Regions from separate parts of the Shewanella scandinavica genome, predicted to be linked through region 2. Evidence: predicted binding sites of a transcription regulator. Region 2 holds the regulator's gene; the other holds the start of a gene.
What was found. Region 2 encodes LexA, which represses DNA repair genes until DNA is damaged. Its sites were predicted from a motif close to TACTGTATNNNNATACAGTA; they were not measured.
Positions count from the first base shown of each region.

Region 1: the regulator LexA is predicted to act here: its motif matches at 4,204-4,223, upstream of umuD (translesion error-prone DNA polymerase V autoproteolytic subunit).

Region 1 covers NZ_JAUOES010000010.1:60,255-69,921, forward strand. The annotation lists gene Q4Q50_RS10790 (LacI family DNA-binding transcriptional regulator) at 1-143, shown strand, start outside; gene Q4Q50_RS10795 (3'-5' exonuclease) at 302-928, opposite strand; gene Q4Q50_RS10800 (ribosomal protein uL16 3-hydroxylase) at 1,148-2,305, shown strand; gene umuC (translesion error-prone DNA polymerase V subunit UmuC) at 2,499-3,773, opposite strand; gene umuD (translesion error-prone DNA polymerase V autoproteolytic subunit) at 3,770-4,189, opposite strand; gene Q4Q50_RS10815 (SLC13 family permease) at 4,473-5,864, opposite strand; gene Q4Q50_RS10820 (AraC family transcriptional regulator) at 5,944-6,762, shown strand; gene Q4Q50_RS10825 (glycoside hydrolase family 15 protein) at 6,884-9,472, opposite strand.
Region 2 covers NZ_JAUOES010000003.1:162,121-171,787, forward strand. The annotation lists gene Q4Q50_RS03440 (COX15/CtaA family protein) at 1-82, opposite strand, end outside; gene Q4Q50_RS03445 (redox-active disulfide-containing membrane protein) at 82-627, opposite strand; gene Q4Q50_RS03450 (SURF1 family protein) at 719-1,483, opposite strand; gene Q4Q50_RS03455 (DUF2909 family protein) at 1,482-1,700, shown strand; gene Q4Q50_RS03460 (cytochrome c oxidase subunit 3) at 1,705-2,580, opposite strand; gene Q4Q50_RS03465 (cytochrome c oxidase assembly protein) at 2,577-3,158, opposite strand; gene ctaD (cytochrome c oxidase subunit I) at 3,160-4,752, opposite strand; gene coxB (cytochrome c oxidase subunit II) at 4,762-6,318, opposite strand; gene Q4Q50_RS03480 (cell division inhibitor SulA) at 6,721-7,233, opposite strand; gene lexA (transcriptional repressor LexA) at 7,230-7,850, opposite strand; gene plsB (glycerol-3-phosphate 1-O-acyltransferase PlsB) at 8,011-9,667, shown strand, end outside.

The DNA.
Region 1 (9,667 bases), on a different contig from region 2:
ACACCCAATTAGCCGGTGAGATCTTAGTCGACAGTGTACTCAAACTTATCCGCGGACAAGAGGTGAGTGCGCAGCTTATTCCGACAACCTTAGTGGTTCGCAGCTCCTGCGGCATTGATAGCGCGCCGCTTAAGCCGCTATAGATGGCTATTATCGCTAGGCGTTCGTAGCTCTAGCATACTGTTATTTGTTGGCAACCGATTGAATAGTTAAATCGTACCTATTGAAACAAAAAGCTGATAATCCTTGGATTTATCGGCTTTTTGCTTTTTGATACCTCTTAGCTGCGTTGCTTTTTGGATCACTTGACGGCGTATTGGCGTAAAAACTTCGGCACCTCTGCTTTGGTTTTCTTCGCTAATTTTTGCAGTAACTCAAAGGTCGGTGAGCAGAGTCCAAACTCTTGCTGAAGGTCTGCCAGCATAGCTAACCACAAATGGCCGGTCATTTCGGCATCGGCTAAGGCGCGGTGAAATGTGCCATCGGTCGGCAACTGTTTATAGCGCACTAAAGTACCTAACTGATGATTGGGTGCCGCTTGATACAAACGTCTCGCCACCAGCAAGGAACAGCCAAATTGCCCAAGATAACGATGGCGAATTTGGGCAAACTCCGCATCTAAAAAGCGCTGATCGAACGCCGCATTGTGGGCAACTAAATTGTGATCGGCTATAAAGTCCGCAAAACGCGCCATCACTTCATTGCAGGGCGCCGCGTCCCTGAGCATTTGATTGCTGATCCCTGTGTAGTCCTCAATAAAGCGACTTATTCTAAATCCTGGGTTCATTAACTCAGAAAATCTTTGGGTGATCACACCGTCTTCAATCAGCACAGCCCCGATTTCAATCGCGCGATCCCCTTGATTGGGCGATAGCCCCGTGGTTTCAAAGTCGAGCACGACCAAAGTGTTAGCAGCTGATGTAGGCATAGATCTTACATGGACTCAATAAATGATGTGTCAGCATTAGCGCTGTTTGTGGCGAAATGCTTTTAGATAAGCCGATTGTAATTCAATACGTTAGTAAATTCACTATCCCATTGATGCTGACAAAAGACTTAATGCTTTGTTGATCCGGTCGAGCTTTCTTGGTTTCGCTTCCTGTTAGCATTTGCTGCTATGAATAACAGTTTGGTTTGTGAGCACCCCATGCAACTCGATATTAACGGCTTAACGCCCGCGCAATTTCTAGCAGAGTATTGGCAGAAAAAACCCTTGGTGATCCGCCAAGGATTCAAGCATTTTCAAGATTTAGTCTCGCCCGAAGAATTAGCGGGCTTAGCCATGGATGAGCTGGTGGAATCTCGGCGGGTGTACCAACAAGCAGGCCAATGGCAGGCGGAATTTGGCCCCTTCGATTCCTACGATCATCTTGGTGAACGGGATTGGACTTTGATCGTCCAAGCTTTGAATAACTGGGTGCCCGATGCGGAAGCCTTGATCCAATGCTTTGATTTTATTCCGCGCTGGCGTTTAGATGATGTGATGGTGAGCTTTGCAACGCCTGGCGGTGGCGTGGGGCCGCATATCGATCTGTATGATGTGTTTATTTGCCAAGGTTCGGGACGTCGCCGTTGGCGCGTAGGCGATCTGGGGCCGCACAAAGAGTTTGCCGCCCATCCCGCTTTGCTGCACACCGAAGCCTTTGACCCGATTATCGATACTGAGTTGCTGCCCGGCGACATCCTTTATATTCCCCCTGGATTCCCCCATGACGGCATAACCTTAGAGCAGTCTTTGAGTTTCTCAGTGGGTTATCGCACCGCCTCCGCCAAAGATATGATAAGCGCTTTGGCCGATCATTTGTCTGAGCAGGATTTAGGCGCACAGCAAATTAAAGATCCAGACCGTGAGCTGACCACCCGCAGTGGCTGTGTCGATAATGGCGATTTAGCGCGGTTACGCACCCAACTGACTAATATGTTGACCGATGAATTGGTGAGCGAGTTTTCGGGCCGCTATTTAACTCAGTCAAAGTGCGCCTTAGATTTACCCGATGAGCCATTGGACATCGCGCAAGACGAAGTACTCGCTTGGCTTGATGAGCAACCGCTTATTCGCCTCGGTGGATTGCGCTGTTTGTATTTTGATATCAATGTGGCACAGGGCGTTGTCTATATTAATGGTGATAAGTATCAGCTTTCAGCCGAATTGGCCGCAGTGATCCCATTACTATGTGATAGTAATCAGTTGGATAAAGCTGCCTTAGCCCCTTGGTTAGCCCATGCTGATTTGCTCACGCAACTTACCGAGTGGGTGAATCTAGGCTACTGGTACTTTGAAGATCTCAGCGATGAAGAGTGTTAAGGCGGAATGAGCCAAAGCTTGATGGGTGTTAATGCCACTTTAGCGTTAACACCCAACGGGGCTTAGCGCTATATATTTTTTAGATCTAGATGGGTTTTAGTGCTATATGGATTTTAGAGTTAGTTTAGAGTTAGTTTAGAGTTTGGTGGGGTCTGTAATTCGCAGGCGGTCATTTAGCCACTGGATTTGTTGATTATTTCACTATGGGTAATTGTGCCCATTGGGTGGTGTAACGAGGGGAAAGCTGCTCACGCTTCATTCCCCAAGTCGGGTCAATACCTTGTCCTGCAAACCATATTTTTCCATGACCGCTGTGGTTCACTTTATCGAGTAACTGCATCAACTCTTTGCTTTTAGGCCTAGGCGTGACGTCATCGAATAATCCAAGCTGAAACACGCCAGCACCAAAAAAATCCCCTAACATGACACCGGCCTTTGCATAGGCATGACCTTCACGCCAAATGCGTTGCAGTAGGCTTTGGCCAAGGGTGACAAAATCCCGCGTATCATTGCTGGGCCGAACTAAACTGCCCGATAGTGATTTGCTGTACTGGGGAGTTGCATCGCTAAAAGGGCTAGTACGCACAAATACTGACATCGCTTTAGCGTACTGGCGCTCGGAGCGCAGTTTTTCACAGGCCCTAAAAGTGTATTCATTGATTGCCTGTTGCATCGCTTCTAAATTATCAATACGGCTGCCAAAGGATCGGGAGCTGATAATTTGTTGCTTAGTGGCGGCGACCTCTTGTATGTCATCACAGTCAATGCCGTTAAGTTCGCGTACCGTGCGCTCAACGGTGACAGAAAAGGTGTCGCGGATAAGCTTGGGATGCGCATCCGCCAATTGCAACGCGGTATTTATGCCCATGATGTTCAAGCGTTTTGTAAGCCGACGGCCTATTCCCCAGACTTCGTCGACAGGGATAAGCGCCATCAGCCGTCGTTGGCGTTCACGGTCGCGCAAGTCAACCACGCCCCGCGTCGCGGGATAACGTTTCGCGGCATGGTTTGCCAGTTTAGCGAGGGTTTTTGTCGGTCCAATGCCGACGCAAACGCTGATCCCAATCCACTGCGGTATCCGTTGATAAATATCAAGTGCAAGCTGATGAATATCAATGCATTTATCGAGACGAGAAAGGTCTAAAAACGCTTCATCAATACTATACACTTCTACTTTCGGTACCATTTGCTCTAAGGTGGTCATGACTCTATTTGATATGTCGGCATAGAGTGCATAGTTGGAGGAGAATACCGCGACGTGATGCTGGCGGAGTTGGTTTGCGATTTGATACACAGGCACCGCCATCTTGATGCCAAGTTGTTTTGCCTCTGCCGAGCGGGCGACGACGCAGCCATCGTTATTGGATAACACCACAATCGGCCTGCCAGCTAAATCTGGCCTAAACATCCGCTCACAGGATGCATAAAAATTATTGCAATCGACGAGGGCGAATAATGAGGGCGTCATTTGAGCTTTTTCACCACGTTGGTCACCACCCCAAAGATGTTTAACTCAGACTCATCATTGATGGCAATCGGGGAGAATAAGGCATTACGTGGCAGTAATTGCACCACAGGGCGCAGTTGCAATTGCTTTACAGTAAACTCGCCGTTGACTGCTGCGACAACGGTATCTCCGTGGGCCGGCTGTAATGAGCGATCCACCACCAAAATATCACCGGAGAAAATCCCCGCTTCGATCATCGAATCCCCTTGGACTTTGACAAAAAACGTGGCGGCGGGGTGCTTGATGCATAACTCATTGAGATCTAATGTTTGTTCTACATAGTCTTGGGCAGGTGACGGAAATCCTGCGGCAATCAAGGAGCTAAATAGCGAGAGCCGATATTGGGTATGTTTGGCGAAGCGGCCTAGGATCATCATAATAAATCACAATATACTGTACGTATGAACAGTATAGTCTAACAATGAAACTTATCGAAATAATTTATGTTTGGACAGTTGTGTTATCGACCCTGGCGCAAAGACGAACTTGTTTTATGCTGTGTGATGATTGTATGCGCTGTAGAGTGATGAGTGTAGAGCGCGAGGCAATTGATGATGCCTGCTCTAAAGTACCCTTGGCGGCGTCAATACCGCCAAGGGTGAGTGTTTCGTCAATTTAATTTAGTTAACGCTTTAGTTAACCCGCTTTAGCTAACGCAATTTAGTTAATCCAACCGAGCCATAGCCACCACAGATAATCCAGTGGGATAAGTGCAATTAGAGTGATTGCCGCCAGCGGTAAGGTGATGTTAAGTAGTTTGCTTAAGGGCTCTTGGGATAATTGCATCGCCAAAATCAACGGGGCAACCTGATAAGGAAAAATCACGGTTGAGAAACCGATCACCTGCGTCATTAATACCGCTGGGGTGGAGAAGCCAGTTGCATTGGCAAAATCTGCCGCCATGGGGGACAACACTGTCGGCACACCTGGAACCGTTGCTACTAATCCCGTCAGCGTCCCCATCAGCGATAAAGACATGAAATTCAGGAACGATGCCCCTTGCTGCAATGGTAGCCATTCACTGAACAATTGACCTAGCGCAGTGCCAAGTCCAGATTGATTGACCAATGCCCCTAGACCTAAGGCCGCCGCGACAAAAATGACGGTCGCAAAATCCACCGAACTATTAAAACTCTTAGGCTCAAGTACTCCCCATTTGGGGAGCAATAACAAGATAGCGGTGGTCAGTCCAACCCACGCCGGATTGACCCCGTGCAGTGAGTCTGTCACCCAAAACAGTAAAGTGATCGCAAGTAATACTGTGACTTTCTTTTGCATACCAAGGTTATAAGCTTCTGTTTCAATAAAGCTTTCAGGCCGATTTTCATCTATTTTTGCAGGAAATAGGAAGACGACTAGCGGCACAATCAATATCGATTTGAGCAAACCAAGGATTGGAAAATGTAGTAAGAGATACTCGGTATAACCAAAATGGATATTGAATAGATTCTCGCTGGAACCCGCCAATATCATATTGGGAATATTCGCGGGCAACACGGCAAAACTGGGCATGTTACACGCCAGTGCCAAGGCGGTCGCAATGCCTATCCGCCCATGACTACCACGAGCAAAACCGACTTGCTCAGCTAACGCCATACCAATTGGCACCATGACCACCGCACGGCCAACGGATGAGGGCATCACAAAGCCAAGCAGCACGGCACTAAAGACCAAACCCGCAATCAAGCGTGGATAACTTGAGGTCAGTATGGGGGCAATCAAACTGGCCATTCTGCGACTTAAGCCAGACTGAGTGATGGCACTGCCAATCACAAACCCTGAAATGATTAACCACACCGCAGTCGAGCCGAATCCTGAAAAAAGTACACTCGGCTCAATGAGTTTGAAAATGGTGGCAAGGGCAAAAAATATTAACCCCGCCATAAAGGGCGGGAAAAAACCTGTGCTCCAAAACATCAAGGTCACTAATACTAGGCCAGCGCTATAGGAAAACACCGCGGGATGCTGACTCAGCGGAAAAAGTGCAAGTAAAGTAGCGATCAACAGTGTACTGAAAAACGCTAGCGGTTTAACGCCAATAAAACGTTTCATGTTTACCGACCTATGGGTTGAATACGTAAAAGATGCCAACTAAGATAGCTGACTTAGTTTGGCGTTTTAAGAGGGTAATATGTCAAAAGCTGTTCTTAAAGCGACATTGTTAACGCCCAGTGATGTGGCGTTTATCACAGATGCCAATCGACCTGTGTTAACCCATACTCGCAATATGGCGGCGGAAGCGGGCATCGAGCCTCATTCACATCCGCGGGGGCAGCTACTTTGGGCCGCGAAAGGCTTGTTACGTGTCCGCAGTGAAAATGCCGTCTGGGTGGTACCCTCAACCCATGCGGTTTGGATCCCCTGCAATTTATCTCACCAAGTGAACAGCGAAACCCACGCCCACACTCGTAATATCTATATTGATCCTAGCTATGATGTTAGGCCACAGGATACAAAAGTGGTGATGGTGACTATGACAGCGCTGATGCGCGAACTGGTGCTCAAACTCTGTGAGAGTTCACACCTTTTAGGCAGTGGACAACTGCATCGGCTGGGTTTGGTTGCCATTGATGAGCTCGAAACTCTGGACAGCCTAGATGCCCATTTACCCGCAGGCTCAGATCCAAGACTCAGCCGCTTGATCCAAAAGTTGATCCGGCACCCAACAGTGAATTACACCCTGACCGAGTTAGCCGAAATGGGCGGCGCGAGTGTGAGAACGATTGAACGACTATTCAAAGCTGAAACTGGGCTCACTTATCGACAGTGGCGGCAAAGGTTTCGTCTATTAAACTCGCTTGAAAGCTTAAGCCAAGGAGAGAGCACGACTAGGGTGGCACATAGTCTAGGTTATCTGAGCGTCAGCAGTTTCAGTGCAGCTTTTAAAATGCAATTTGGTTGCACGCCGCAAGATTATCCGCAGCATAAGCCGATGAAAAGCAGGCGCTAAATCAGGCACAATAACATCGTCTGTAAAAAAGCTAGAACAACATCTAGGATGCTGTTCTAGCCTGTAATCTATCAAAGTATCGTTAAGCTAATACGCAATTTTAATTGGCTATTTCAACTCATTATTTCAATGCCGCTGGGACGATAGGGTAGTTATCCCAGACTTGGCCGTCGGTCATAGAACGCACCAGTTTAATGTATTCGGCATGGGTCCAAGCTAGCGGCGTGGCAGAGTTAGTGCCTTGTCCGAGTTGGTAATGGTAGCGGGTGGCATCGCCGACACCGTCCCACGCTTGCTCGGGTAACATCATGCCCGCATTCGCAAACGTTTCCATGCCCTGCACATAGGTGTTGATCAACTGCTGCTTGGTTTGCTGCGCGTAATTGCCTGTTAGCTCGCCTTTTTCTTGGGCGAGTGCTAATTCAAAATGACCGCGCTCACCGGTGAAGAAGGGCCAGACGCGGCCACGTTGATCGGCGCTGTTGCTGCCCGATTCCGCATAGTTCTTGCCAGTCACCGTATCCTCACCGTAGCCATCGTTGCCATAACGTCTAAAGCCTGGAATTTTGCTGCCATCTTTGGCGGTAAACTCATATTTAAGGCGCAAATTAGAGTCAAGTTCAGTGTTATCAATCAATTGAAGGCTTTGATTGATGAGCTTATCGGTTGCACCGCGCACGCCATAACGCACCAGTTCTAAAAATCCGCCATCGAGGATCTGACGCTGGTCTAAACCTTGCTTACCGTTATTCGCCGCCAGTGTATCGCTAGTATTTGGCTCGCCATTCGGGCTTAAACGTAAATAGTAAGGCGCGCTGACGCCTGCGCTGTTTTTTAGTAGTCCTTGGGTGGTGACTAAGTGTTTTTCTAAACTATTACTTAAGTCTTTGGCGGCGGCAAGATAACGGGCGCTTGAAGTAATATCTTTAGCTTCTTTGGCAATTTCACTCGCGGCAACAAGACCTGCGATCACTGCGGCCGTTGTCGAGGGTGAGTAACCCGCCTGTTCTTCCCAACGCTCTTGCTGGGTTTTAGGCGGGGTGATTTGAGTGTGATTCCAATCCAGATTGACCTCACCGCCACTGATCAAGAAGTCCGCTGCACCTTTGAGCATCTCTTGATACCAGTGACTGATCTCATCAGGGGTGAGTACACCCGCTTGCCAGAGTTTCCAGCCGAGCATGATTGGCATGGCGGTTTGATCGAGCTGTACACCAACCCACTCAATTTGGCCATCCACATGGGTCTTTTGCAGGAACCAACCCGGCGTACCCGTAAAGCCGGGTGTCTTTTCGGTCACTTGCACTTTTTTCAGGTATTCGAAGGCCACTTTGGGCGTTTGGGTGTCACCCATGGCGAGGAATGCCATGGCACATTGGTAAAAGTCACGCGGCCATACCGCTTTATAGCCAGTACTCGGCACGGCTGCTGAAACCGTATCGCCCCAAGGATTAGATAACGAGGCGATAAGTGCGCCCGCATAGGTTTTATCTTCCTGCGCTTTTAAGACCATAGCACTGGTATACAGCAGCTTACCGTTATCGGTCGTGTTGTTGGCCATGTTTGTGATGGCGGGCAGCGAGCTTAAGTAATCGTGCCAGCCGACATGGGTGGCATCGCCTTTATAGGCGCTCAGCACAGCATCATAACCTGCGGTTAAGGTGGCATCGGCATTGGCTAAACTCTGTGCTTCATCTTTACCAAAACCGATGGCGAGATTAAAGGTGACGGGTTTGGCTTTGATGAGCGTAGGGTAACTCGCAGTAAAGGCGATATTGCCAACGGTCGATTTATCTTGCGTACTGGTCGTTTGATAGTGTGTATCGAGTTTGCCGTTATCGGCCAAATCGGCTAGGCCATCAGAGACGCCGACAAAGCCTGTCGTTGCCTGCACAAAATTGAGATCGGATTTCACCGTCATCACGCTGCTGTCTTTGGCGGCGGTATAGGCCACCAGCGCCTGATTACTAGCATGAGTGTTGGCATGAGTGTTGGCATGATTGTCAGTATGAGTGTCGATGCGGCCGATATCATTGGCGCCCGCGTTATCGATATGCGGATTGACATACAAATGCGGCGTAATGCCGTCTTCAAAGGCGGTAAAGGTGATGCGCATCATTAGGGTGTCGCGGTCGGGATCGGTAAAGATATGCTTTTCAATCTGATACTTACCTTCAACATCTTTATTGATAATTTTATAGGCAAGGGATTGCGGGCGACCGTTAGCTTCGGTATCTAAATATTCTATGCTGCTGATGGTGTTATCTTTTTCGGTATCGACAAAGCCATTACCCGTGACCACAAATTGCAGTTCTTTGAGCTGCGCATTGTGAATAAGACCATACATGGTTTCGGTTAAAATACCTTGGGCGAGGGAGAACCAAACGCGGCTAATGGGATTTTGCTTGGCATCTTGGTATTGACCTTGGGTGTAAGGCTCGTACGACGTTCCAATACCGGTTTTACCCGAAAATGCCCAAGTCGGCGCTTTACCCGGTGCGCCGGGCGCAACCTGCTGCACATTTGATGCGGCATTGCCACTCATGCTTGGTGTGGCTGAATTCGATGTGGGTGAACAGGCTGTGAATCCTATTGTCCCTAATAGACTTGCGGCGACGGCAAGCGCTAGGCGGCTGCGCCTTGTTAACGTTTGTGCGTGACGGGTTTGGCTAGTGTGCAGATCCTGCTGCGGCGTAGGACTCGATTCCATCTCGTTCTCCCCAAATAATGGTTATATTTTTATAGTGATTGAATTGATATAAAAGCTTCATGCTGCGGTGAATCGCCAAATTGCCGAGTCCACCGCGCTTAACGTATCTGGATGTATGTCGACTAACTGACTGTTATCTAAAGACCTAGCATCTAACGGCCTGGCATCTAAAAGAGCCTCACTTAAGGAGATGGC
Region 2 (9,667 bases):
CCGATAGGCGAGTGTAAGCGCCCATTAAGATCACCAACAAGGTAAAGACTAAGGTTAAGCGTAGGACCCAAGTTAGCTGCATCAATCTACCCTCGACAGTTTTAACAACTTACGCAGATCCGCTACCAAGGCTTTGCCTTGAGCTAAATGCGCTTCTCTACCTTGCACTTGGGGATAGCGCAGCACTAAGCTGCCTAAGGGATCGACTATGATCAACTGCTGTTCATCTAGCCAGTGGCTTAAGCCAGCATTGGCGGGACGTGTGTTAAAGTTAAAGGCGCTTAAAGCATTAAGATCGCTGTCGGGATGGGTGAGGATCAGCGGTTCGACTCGTGCCTGATCTGGCCCTAAAGCAGTGTGGCTTTGGCGTAAAATATACAGGCGTTCGCGGCAAGCATCGTCGCATTGGGCGGGCAGTAAATATAGCAGTTGCCATTCTTTAGGATTGGGATTTTCAACCCCAAGGCTGGCATAACTGGTCTCAGGATTGATCAGCTCGCCATGATTAGTGGCGCCGCCGTGGTATAAATTCAGGCTCAGCACTAGCTTGGCTATCACCACGGGCGCGATAAACGCCAGCAACAACAAGCCCAATGCTTTGTGTTTCGATTTATTCTGGGAGTTCATGCTTGCTCCTCTCATTCAAATTATCCCTAATTTATTGTTTTATATTTATTTAGTTTTTATTTGTGTCTTGCTAAGTATGGTACGAATTTCCCTATTCGCTCCTTGAGTGTGCGATTGTTTCGGCACTATGGCGTTTTACATACTTAATCCCTTGCCACAGCATGAGCCCAGCAAACACGGCTGCCATCGAAAACCACTGCAGCGCATAACCCCAATGTTTTTGCGCCGACAGTGGGAAGGGTTGCCAAGGATGCGGCAAGGCGAGGGCGGGTAGCTCATCCGGTTGCAGCACTGCATCTAGTAAAGGGTGGCCTAACAGCTGCGCCATTTCCGGTATATTCAAATTCTGAAAGCGAACACTTGTCCCCGTTTCTGCCATTAAAGCCTGGCTCAAAGGATTGATTTGCTTTTGGTAAAGCCGACCTTCGATATTCAATTCACCGCTAAGTGGGCTGATGTGGGGCAACTCATCACGGTGGGAACTGGCCGCGACAAAACCTAATTCGACCAGTAACCAAGGTTGACCCGCAGTCACTTGCAGGGGCTGAAAGGCTAAATAGCCCACTTGGCCCTGATAGATTTGATTATCCAGCAGCCATATTTGCGAGCTCGCGGGTATGGCGTGCACTTGCAGTCGATAACCTGTCACGCCTTCCTTATCGATTTTGAGTTGGAGCTGCTCAAAACTTAATGGCAGCAAGGATTGTCTTGCCTCCATTTGGGCTAACAGCATGGTTTTTTCTTCGCCGCGGGCTAATTGCCATAGACCCAACTTGACCAACATCACGAATACAGCCACAGTCAAGATCAGTAAAAAAACCGTTAATTTATTCAGCAGAACATAAGGATATTGCATGAATACCCTATTCATTTTTAAATTGGTCTTAGTTCTGCTGTTGCTGTTCATCATTTTTAATCTAGGTAGGGCCTTGTTTATTATGGTTAAAGGTGACGAAAAAGTGCCTATGAGCCGTTATCTTGGTCGCCGCGTGATTTTCTCGGTACTCGTTATTCTGTTGCTGCTGGTGGCCTTAGGGACTGGGTTAATCAGCCCCAATCCCACGCCTTACTAAAGCCTTAAAGTACGTAGACGAAAATAAACAAACACAGCCAGACCACATCGACAAAGTGCCAATACCAACTCCCCGCTTGGAAAGCAAAATGCTTATCTGCGCTAAAGTGACCCTTCAACACTCTGAAAAACAACACTAATAAAAACAGAGTGCCGAGCGAGACATGCATGCCGTGAAAGCCAGTTAGGAGGAAGAAGGTGTTGCCATAAACCCCTGAGGTCAGGGTGAGCCCCATTTCATGGTAGGCATGCATATATTCTTCGGCCTGCAAGGCAAGGAAACCCATACCTAAAAGTATGGTGATCCCGAGCCACAGTGTGATGGCCGAGCGCTTGCCTTTCTCTAGGCTGACATGGGCAAAATGTAAGGTGACTGAGGAGGTCAGCAGCACGATAGTGTTGATTAACGGCAGGCCATTCCACGGCATCGCTTCGGTTTTGGTGCCATCTGGCGTAGTGAGCAACGGCCAAACGGCTTCGAATTGTGGCCAGAGTACTTCGTGGGTCATGGCATTATTGGAGGCGCCACCGAGCCAAGGCACTGCGACCATACGGGCATAAAATAACGCACCAAAAAATGCGCCGAAGAACATCACTTCCGAAAAAATAAACCAGCTCATGCCTTGGCGAAAGGATCTATCCATTTGGTGCGAATAAAGCCCAGTCATAGATTCGTTGATCACGGTTCTAAACCAGCCAACCAGCATAAAGAGGATCACGGCGATACCCGCTAGCAGGATATAACCGCCACCCGATGCGCCAGATTTTAGTTGATGGACAAAGTGCCCTGCACCCAAGGCGATTAGAAACAATCCTATAGCGCCAATGATGGGCCAAGCACTTTGGGCGGGAACATAGTAATTTTCATGTTTTGTGGTCATTTTGCAGCTCCTTGCTCTATGGCAGACGCTAACTGCTTGTCGGTAATGTCGTAGAGGGTGTAAGAGAGGGTCAGAGTGTGGATGGATTCAGGTAACTGAGGATCCACAAAGAAAATGAGCGGCAACTCAGCGCTGGTCGAAGCCGCTAAGTGCTGTTGATTAAAGCAAAAACATTCTGTTTTATTAAAATATGCCGCACCTTGGCCGGGTGATATTGAAGGTATCGCCTGACCAACTGTGGCTCTGTCTGACACATTGCGTGCTAAAAATGCTGTGTGTGTCAGTTCGCCGGGGTGAACTTCGAGCCGCTTGGTTTGCGGCTCAAATTTCCACGGCATACCCGTTTGCACTTGGGAGATAAATTCCACTGTGACAACACGACTAGTATCTATGGTTATCGCTTGATAACTACTGGCAGTATTGGAGGTTTTACCGTTAATCCCCAGCTTCTCACACAGCACATCGTATAGCGGCACCAGCGCGAACCCAAAACCAAACATACCAATACAGCCCATGACGAGCATGCTGATAAGCTTTCGATTTGACTTAGGTTTTTCTGGCTGGTGATGGTTCGTCATTTCATTTCACCTCAGGTGGTGTCGTGAAGGAGTGATAAGGCGCTGGGCTTGGCAATGTCCACTCTAAACCCTCGGAACCTTCCCAAGGTTTAGCGGGGGCTTTTTCGCCGCCACGGATGCACTTGATCACTAACACTAAGAAAATCAATTGCGATAAGCCGAAGGCGAAGCCACCAATCGAAACGATTTGATTAACATCGGCAAATTGAATCGAGTAATCGGGGATACGCCTTGGCATACCTGCGAGCCCAAGGAAATGCATCGGGAAAAACAGTACGTTGACCGAAATCACCGAACACCAGAAATGCCATTGTCCCAGTCGCTCGTTGTACATGTGCCCCGTCCACTTAGGTAGCCAGTAATAGGCCGCCGCCATGATGGAGAAAATCGCCCCAGTCACGAGCACATAATGGAAATGCGCCACCACAAAATAGGTGTCGTGGTATTGGAAGTCGGCTGGCGTAATGGCAAGCATTAACCCCGAAAACCCGCCAATGGTGAAGAGTATGATAAAGGCCACGGCGAACAACATAGGGGTTTCGAAGCTGAGTGAACCGCGCCACATAGTCGCGACCCAGTTAAACACTTTCACCCCCGTTGGCACCGCAATCAACATAGTGCAATACATGAAGAACAGCTCGGCAAACACTGGCATGCCTGTAGTGAACATATGGTGCGCCCATACGAGGAACGACAGAATTGCAATACTGGCAGTGGCATAAACCATTGATGCATAGCCGAATAATGGTTTACGGCTGAAAGCGGGTACTATGGCGGAGATGATGCCAAAGGACGGCAAAATCATGATGTAGACTTCAGGGTGGCCGAAGAACCAGAAAATATGCTGGAACATCACAGGATCGCCGCCGCCTGCCGCTTCGAAGAAGCTAGTGCCGAAAAACTTATCGGTCAGTACCATAGTCACAGCGCCCGCAAGCACGGGCATCACAGCGATCAGCAGGAATGCTGTGATAAGCCAAGTCCACACAAACAGCGGCAACTTCATCCATGTCATGCCGGGCGCACGTAGATTCACTATGGTTACAATCACGTTGATTGCGCCCATGATCGAACTTATCCCCATGATATGAATAGAGAACACGAAGAGTGCCGTGCTGTCAGGACTATAAGTGGTAGACAGTGGCGCGTAGAAGGTCCAACCAAAGTTAGGTCCGCCGCCTTCCATAAACAGCGAGCTGAGTAGGATGGTAAAGGCGAAGGGTAAGATCCAAAAACTCCAATTATTCATCCGTGGCAGCGCCATATCGGGCGCACCAATCATCATAGGGATCAGCCAGTTTGCTAGCCCAGTAAAGGCGGGCATTACCGCGCCGAATACCATGATCAGCCCATGGACTGTGGTCATTTGGTTAAAGAAGTTGGGCTCGACCAATTGTAATCCGGGCTGAAAGAGTTCAGCGCGGATCACCATGGCCATAGCGCCACCGGTTAAAAACATAATGAAGCTGAACCATAAATACAAAGTACCAATGTCTTTATGGTTGGTGGTTAGCACCCAGCGCATGATGCCCTTTGGCGCACCATGATGATGGTCATCATGGGCTGCGGTTTGATCTTGAGTCGTTGTGCTCATCATAATCCCCTACTGTCCATGGCTTGCGATATCAGCAGGTTGCACTGTATCGCCGGTATTGTTGCCCCAAGCATTGCGCTCATAGGTAATGACTGCTGCGAGTTGCTGTGGGCTGAGTTGTTTGCCAAATGCTTGCATAGCCGTGCCTGTTTTGCCGTGCATCACAATATCGAGATGATTGGCGACGGGCCCAGTGGCGATAGCACTGCCAGCGAGGGCGGGGAAGGCAGGTGGTATGCCAGCTCCCGTTAACTGATGGCAGGCCGCACAAGTGGTGGTGTAGACAGTTTCACCTTCGGCCATCAGTGCCTCATGGGTGAGAGTGGGGAGACTCGCCGGATCGACTATGGTTGCGGAGTCGACAACTGCTGCGGGCTCAGTTGTAGGTGCGGGAGTTGGGGTCGTATTGGCTGGTGCGGTAGCAGGTGCTTGTGTGCCTGCACTGCCGTTCATGTGCTCATTGACATCTTTAGCCTGCACAGCATCGCCAGTATTGTTGCCCCAAGCATTACGCTCATAGGTAATCACAGCGGCAATTTCTTGTGCAGTCAATTGCTTACTAAAGGCTTGCATAGCCGTACCTGTTTTACCGTTGAGCACAATTTCAAGGTGGCCGCTGAGTGGTCCCGTTGCTATCGGACTGCCTTTGAGGTGTGGGAATACGCCTTGTAACCCCTCGCCATTGGGCTGGTGGCAGGCTGCGCAGTGCCCGAGGTAAACTTGCTCACCTTGGGTCATCAGATCCTCTTTGCTAAGGGTCTGTGATAAAGCGGCTTGAGCGGCTTCTGCCGCCGCGCCTGCGGCTTGTTTCTGCTCCGTCACCCAAGCTTCAAACTCGGCTTCGGGTAAGGCTTGCACTACGATCGGCATAAAACCATGGTCTTTACCGCAAAGTTCGGCGCATTGACCACGGTAAATACCGGGTTTGTCGATGCGAGTCCAAGCCTCATTGATAAATCCTGGGTTGGCATCTTTCTTCACGGCAAAAGCAGGTACCCACCATGAATGGATGACATCTTCAGAGGTCATCAAAAAGCGGATTTTGCGATTTATCGGCAGAACGAGCGGCTTATCGACCTCCAATAGGTAGTGTTCACCCTTGGTTTCGGTACCGTCGATTTGTGCTCTAGGGGTTGCGAGTATGCTGTAAAAATCAATGTCTTGATCGAAATAGCTGTAATGCCATTTCCATTGGGAACCCGTGACTTTAACGGTCAGATCGGCGTCGCTGGGATCTTCCATCGCAATTAAGGTTTTTGTCGCTGGTATCGCCATTAAGATCAAAATGATAAATGGCAGAATCGTCCAAGCGATTTCAACTTTAGTGCTTTCGTGAAAGTGGGACGCGACAGCGCCTTTGGATTTTCTGTGGTTGATCATGGCGTAAATCATCACGCCAAAGACCACAAGGCCAATGGCGCAGCAGATATACAAGATGGTCATGTGCAAGTGATAAACCTTGCCACTGATCTCGGTTACGCCAGGGGTCATGTTGAACCGCATGTCCGCGGCGGCCAACGGTGGTGCGAATAACACCACGAGTAAACAATACAACAATTGCTTCACAAGACTTCTCCTCTGCCAATTGCGAATAGCAACTACAAAGAAGAGCAACACAGTAAGTCTCAACTCTATGCAAACTCTTCAGTTCCCAAAAAAGCGTTTTTGACTTCAACGTGCGTTGGCGGCTGTTACTTTTAATTAAGTATTGTTACTGCTGGTATTAGCCACGCTGGCACATACGACTGAAATAAATCTGTTCTCTATTTTTAGTGGCATTTTGAACTCGATTACGGCTCGATTTATTTGCCACGGGCGGCGATATATCATCGCCGACTAAATCAACCATACTTGCTGTTTAAATATTGATCAAGATCACTTATTTATCTAATTGTCTGAAAAATTGCCAAAAAAAAGCCTCACATTCATAGGCGAGGCGGCTTTCAAGGTAAAAAAATAAATGAATATTTAATGTACAGCGCTAAAAAAAGATTGTTGGCCGAAGAGATTGCCTTGCTCAATGCGTACGTCGCCATGTAAGTGACTGTTTACGTATTCAAGCACTATGCCCATGGCGCGGGCACTTTTAGCCACGATTTGCAGGCGACGATTATCGCGTGCATCCAGTGATTTGGTCCAAGTAATAACTGCACTGGACGTACCACTTGTTAAGGCTTTTTCCATCGCCCACAGGGTTTCGACTTCATCTTTCGCGTGCACCAGCAAGACTCTATCCATACGCACGCCAGCGTTGGCGAGCATTTGTTTGTAGCCAATACTCGGTGGGTTGATGAGCACTAACCAACGGCCCTGTTGGCTTAACTGGGCGAGTTGCGCGCTCAGATGGATTAATTCTTGGCGACCTTGAGTCTTAGTTGGCATGCAGGCGATAGGTGCATGGTGCCAGTCATAGTCGGCATCACGTACTTCATCGAGCCACAAGCCAGGGTGGCGGGGTGCATTGCCAAGTAGTTTGTTCATAGCCAATCTCCATTACGGATCACACCGACGGCGAGTCCTTCAATTGTTAAACTTTGATAGCCTAAATCCACTTTAATCGGGGAATAGTCTTCATTTTCGGCGTGTAGATAGACCACATTACCTTTTTTTTCGAAACGTTTAACAGTGACATCGTCGTCGACTCTAGCGACAACCACTTGACCATTTCTGGCTTGTTGTACTTTATGAACTGCCAGCAAATCTCCTTCGAGAATGCCGATATTCTTCATGCTGTCGCCTTTAACCCGCAGTAAAAAATCGGCGGCGGGATGGAACATGCTTGGGTCGACTTGGTAGTACTGTTCAACATGTTCTTGGGCGAGAATAGGTTCGCCAGCGGCTACTTGACCGATAAGCGGTAAACCTGTTTCAGTTACTTCTTCGACTTCCGCAGTCAGACGAATGCCCCGAGATGTGCCTGGCATGATCTCAATGCAGCCCTTTTTCGCCAACGCTTTAAGATGCTCTTCAGCCGCATTGGCGCTCTTAAAACCTAAACGGGTCGCGATTTCTGCCCGTGTGGGTGGCATGCCAGTATCGGCAATATTTCGTTTAATTAGCTCTAAAATTTCAGCTTGGCGTGGCGTCAAAGGTCTCATGGTGTTTCCTGTTTTTCTATACAGTTACTGTTAGTATATACAGTATTATTTGCAGCGCAAGTATTAACCACTTTTTAGCTATGTTGGAGAGAATTAGCGAATATTACCCATAGTCTGGTATTCTACCGGGCTAGTAAACGTACTTAATTGCATAAGAATAATGCCTAAACACGACTCTCTTTGGTTGAAATCATTACGCTGGATCCAAAAACACTTAGTGCACACTATTGTTGTGCCTCAGGATCCCTTTGCCGATCTGAATCTGGATGCCTCCAGACCCCTTGCTTATGTGATGAAAACGGAATCGCTGAGTGACATCGCTGCCCTGAGCGAAATTACGGCTAAGTTAGGACTGCCGAGCCCCTATGAGCCTTTAGTGGCAAATGGTGTAATTGCGCCTCGGGTTGTCTGCCTTCAAGGGCGTAAGCCGCTGTTTGGTGAGCGTGCGGGTAACGAGCCTTTCCTCGAATGCTTTATGCGTTTATTGGCCGTGCATAAGGAACGCCCTGAATTAGACATTCAACTGGTGCCCGTAAGCCTATATTGGGGCCGCACGCCAGGGAAAGAAGACGACACTATGAAGGCGGCTGTGTTTGAGCGGGAAAACCCGACTTGGCTGCGCAAATGCTTGATGATTCTATTCTTAGGTCGACATAACTTCGTACAGTTTTCAAATGCTGTATCCCTGCGATACATGGCCGACGAACACGGCACTGACATGGGGATTGCCCATAAATTAGCGCGGGTCGCGCGGGTGCATTTCCGCCGTCAACGCAAGGTGATGACAGGGCCTGTGCTGCCAAATCGCCAAGCACTGTTTCATTCGTTGCTCAAATCTGAATCGTTGCGTAAAGCGATTCAAGAAGAAGCAGTCAGTAAGAAGATTTCAGAGACCCAAGCGCGCGAGACAGCCATTGAGTATCTCGATGAAATCGCTGCCGATTACTCAGATAGTTTAGTGCGTATTGCCGAGCGTTTCTTAACTTGGCTGTGGAACAAGCTTTACAGCGGGATCAACATTAAAGGCGCCGAGCAAGTTCGCCAGCTGCACCACGATGGCCACGAGATTGTTTATGTGCCTTGCCATCGCAGCCACATGGATTACCTGCTGTTATCGTATATTTTGTACTATCAAGGTATGGTTCCGCCGCACATTGCCGCAGGTATTAACCTCAACTTCTGGCCCGCTGGACCTATGTTCCGTCGCGGTGGTGCCTTCTTTATCCGCCGTAGTTTTAATGGCAACAAGCTGTATACCGCAGTATTCCGTGAGTATTTAGATCAACTGTTTGCTAAAGGTTATTCGGTGGAATATTTCTCCGAAGGCGGCCGCTCACGTACGGGGCGTCTATTGGCGCCCAAAACTGGCATGATCGCTATGACGATGAACAGCGTGCTGCGCGGTATCGAGCGTCCAGTCACGCTAGTGCCTGTATATTTAGGCTACGACCATGTGATGGAGGTAGCGACTTACCATAAAGAATTAAGCGGTAAGAAAAAGAAAAAAGAATCTGTGTGGCAAGTGTTTGGCGCGATCCGCAAACTGGGTAATTTCGGCCAAGGTTATGTGAACTTTGGCGAGCCCATTACCCTGCAAAACTTCTTAAATGAGCGTGCGCCAAACTGGCGTAATGAGGTAGCCGATGATCCTGAGCAAAAACCGAGTTGGTTAACGCCAGCGGTAAACGTGCTAGCGAATCGAGTGATGACAAATATCAACGATGCGGCGGCAGCGAGTTCAGTGACCTTGACGAGCTTAGTGTTGCTGGCGACAGATCAAAATGCCTTAGAGCGCAGTCTGCTGGAACGTCAGCTTG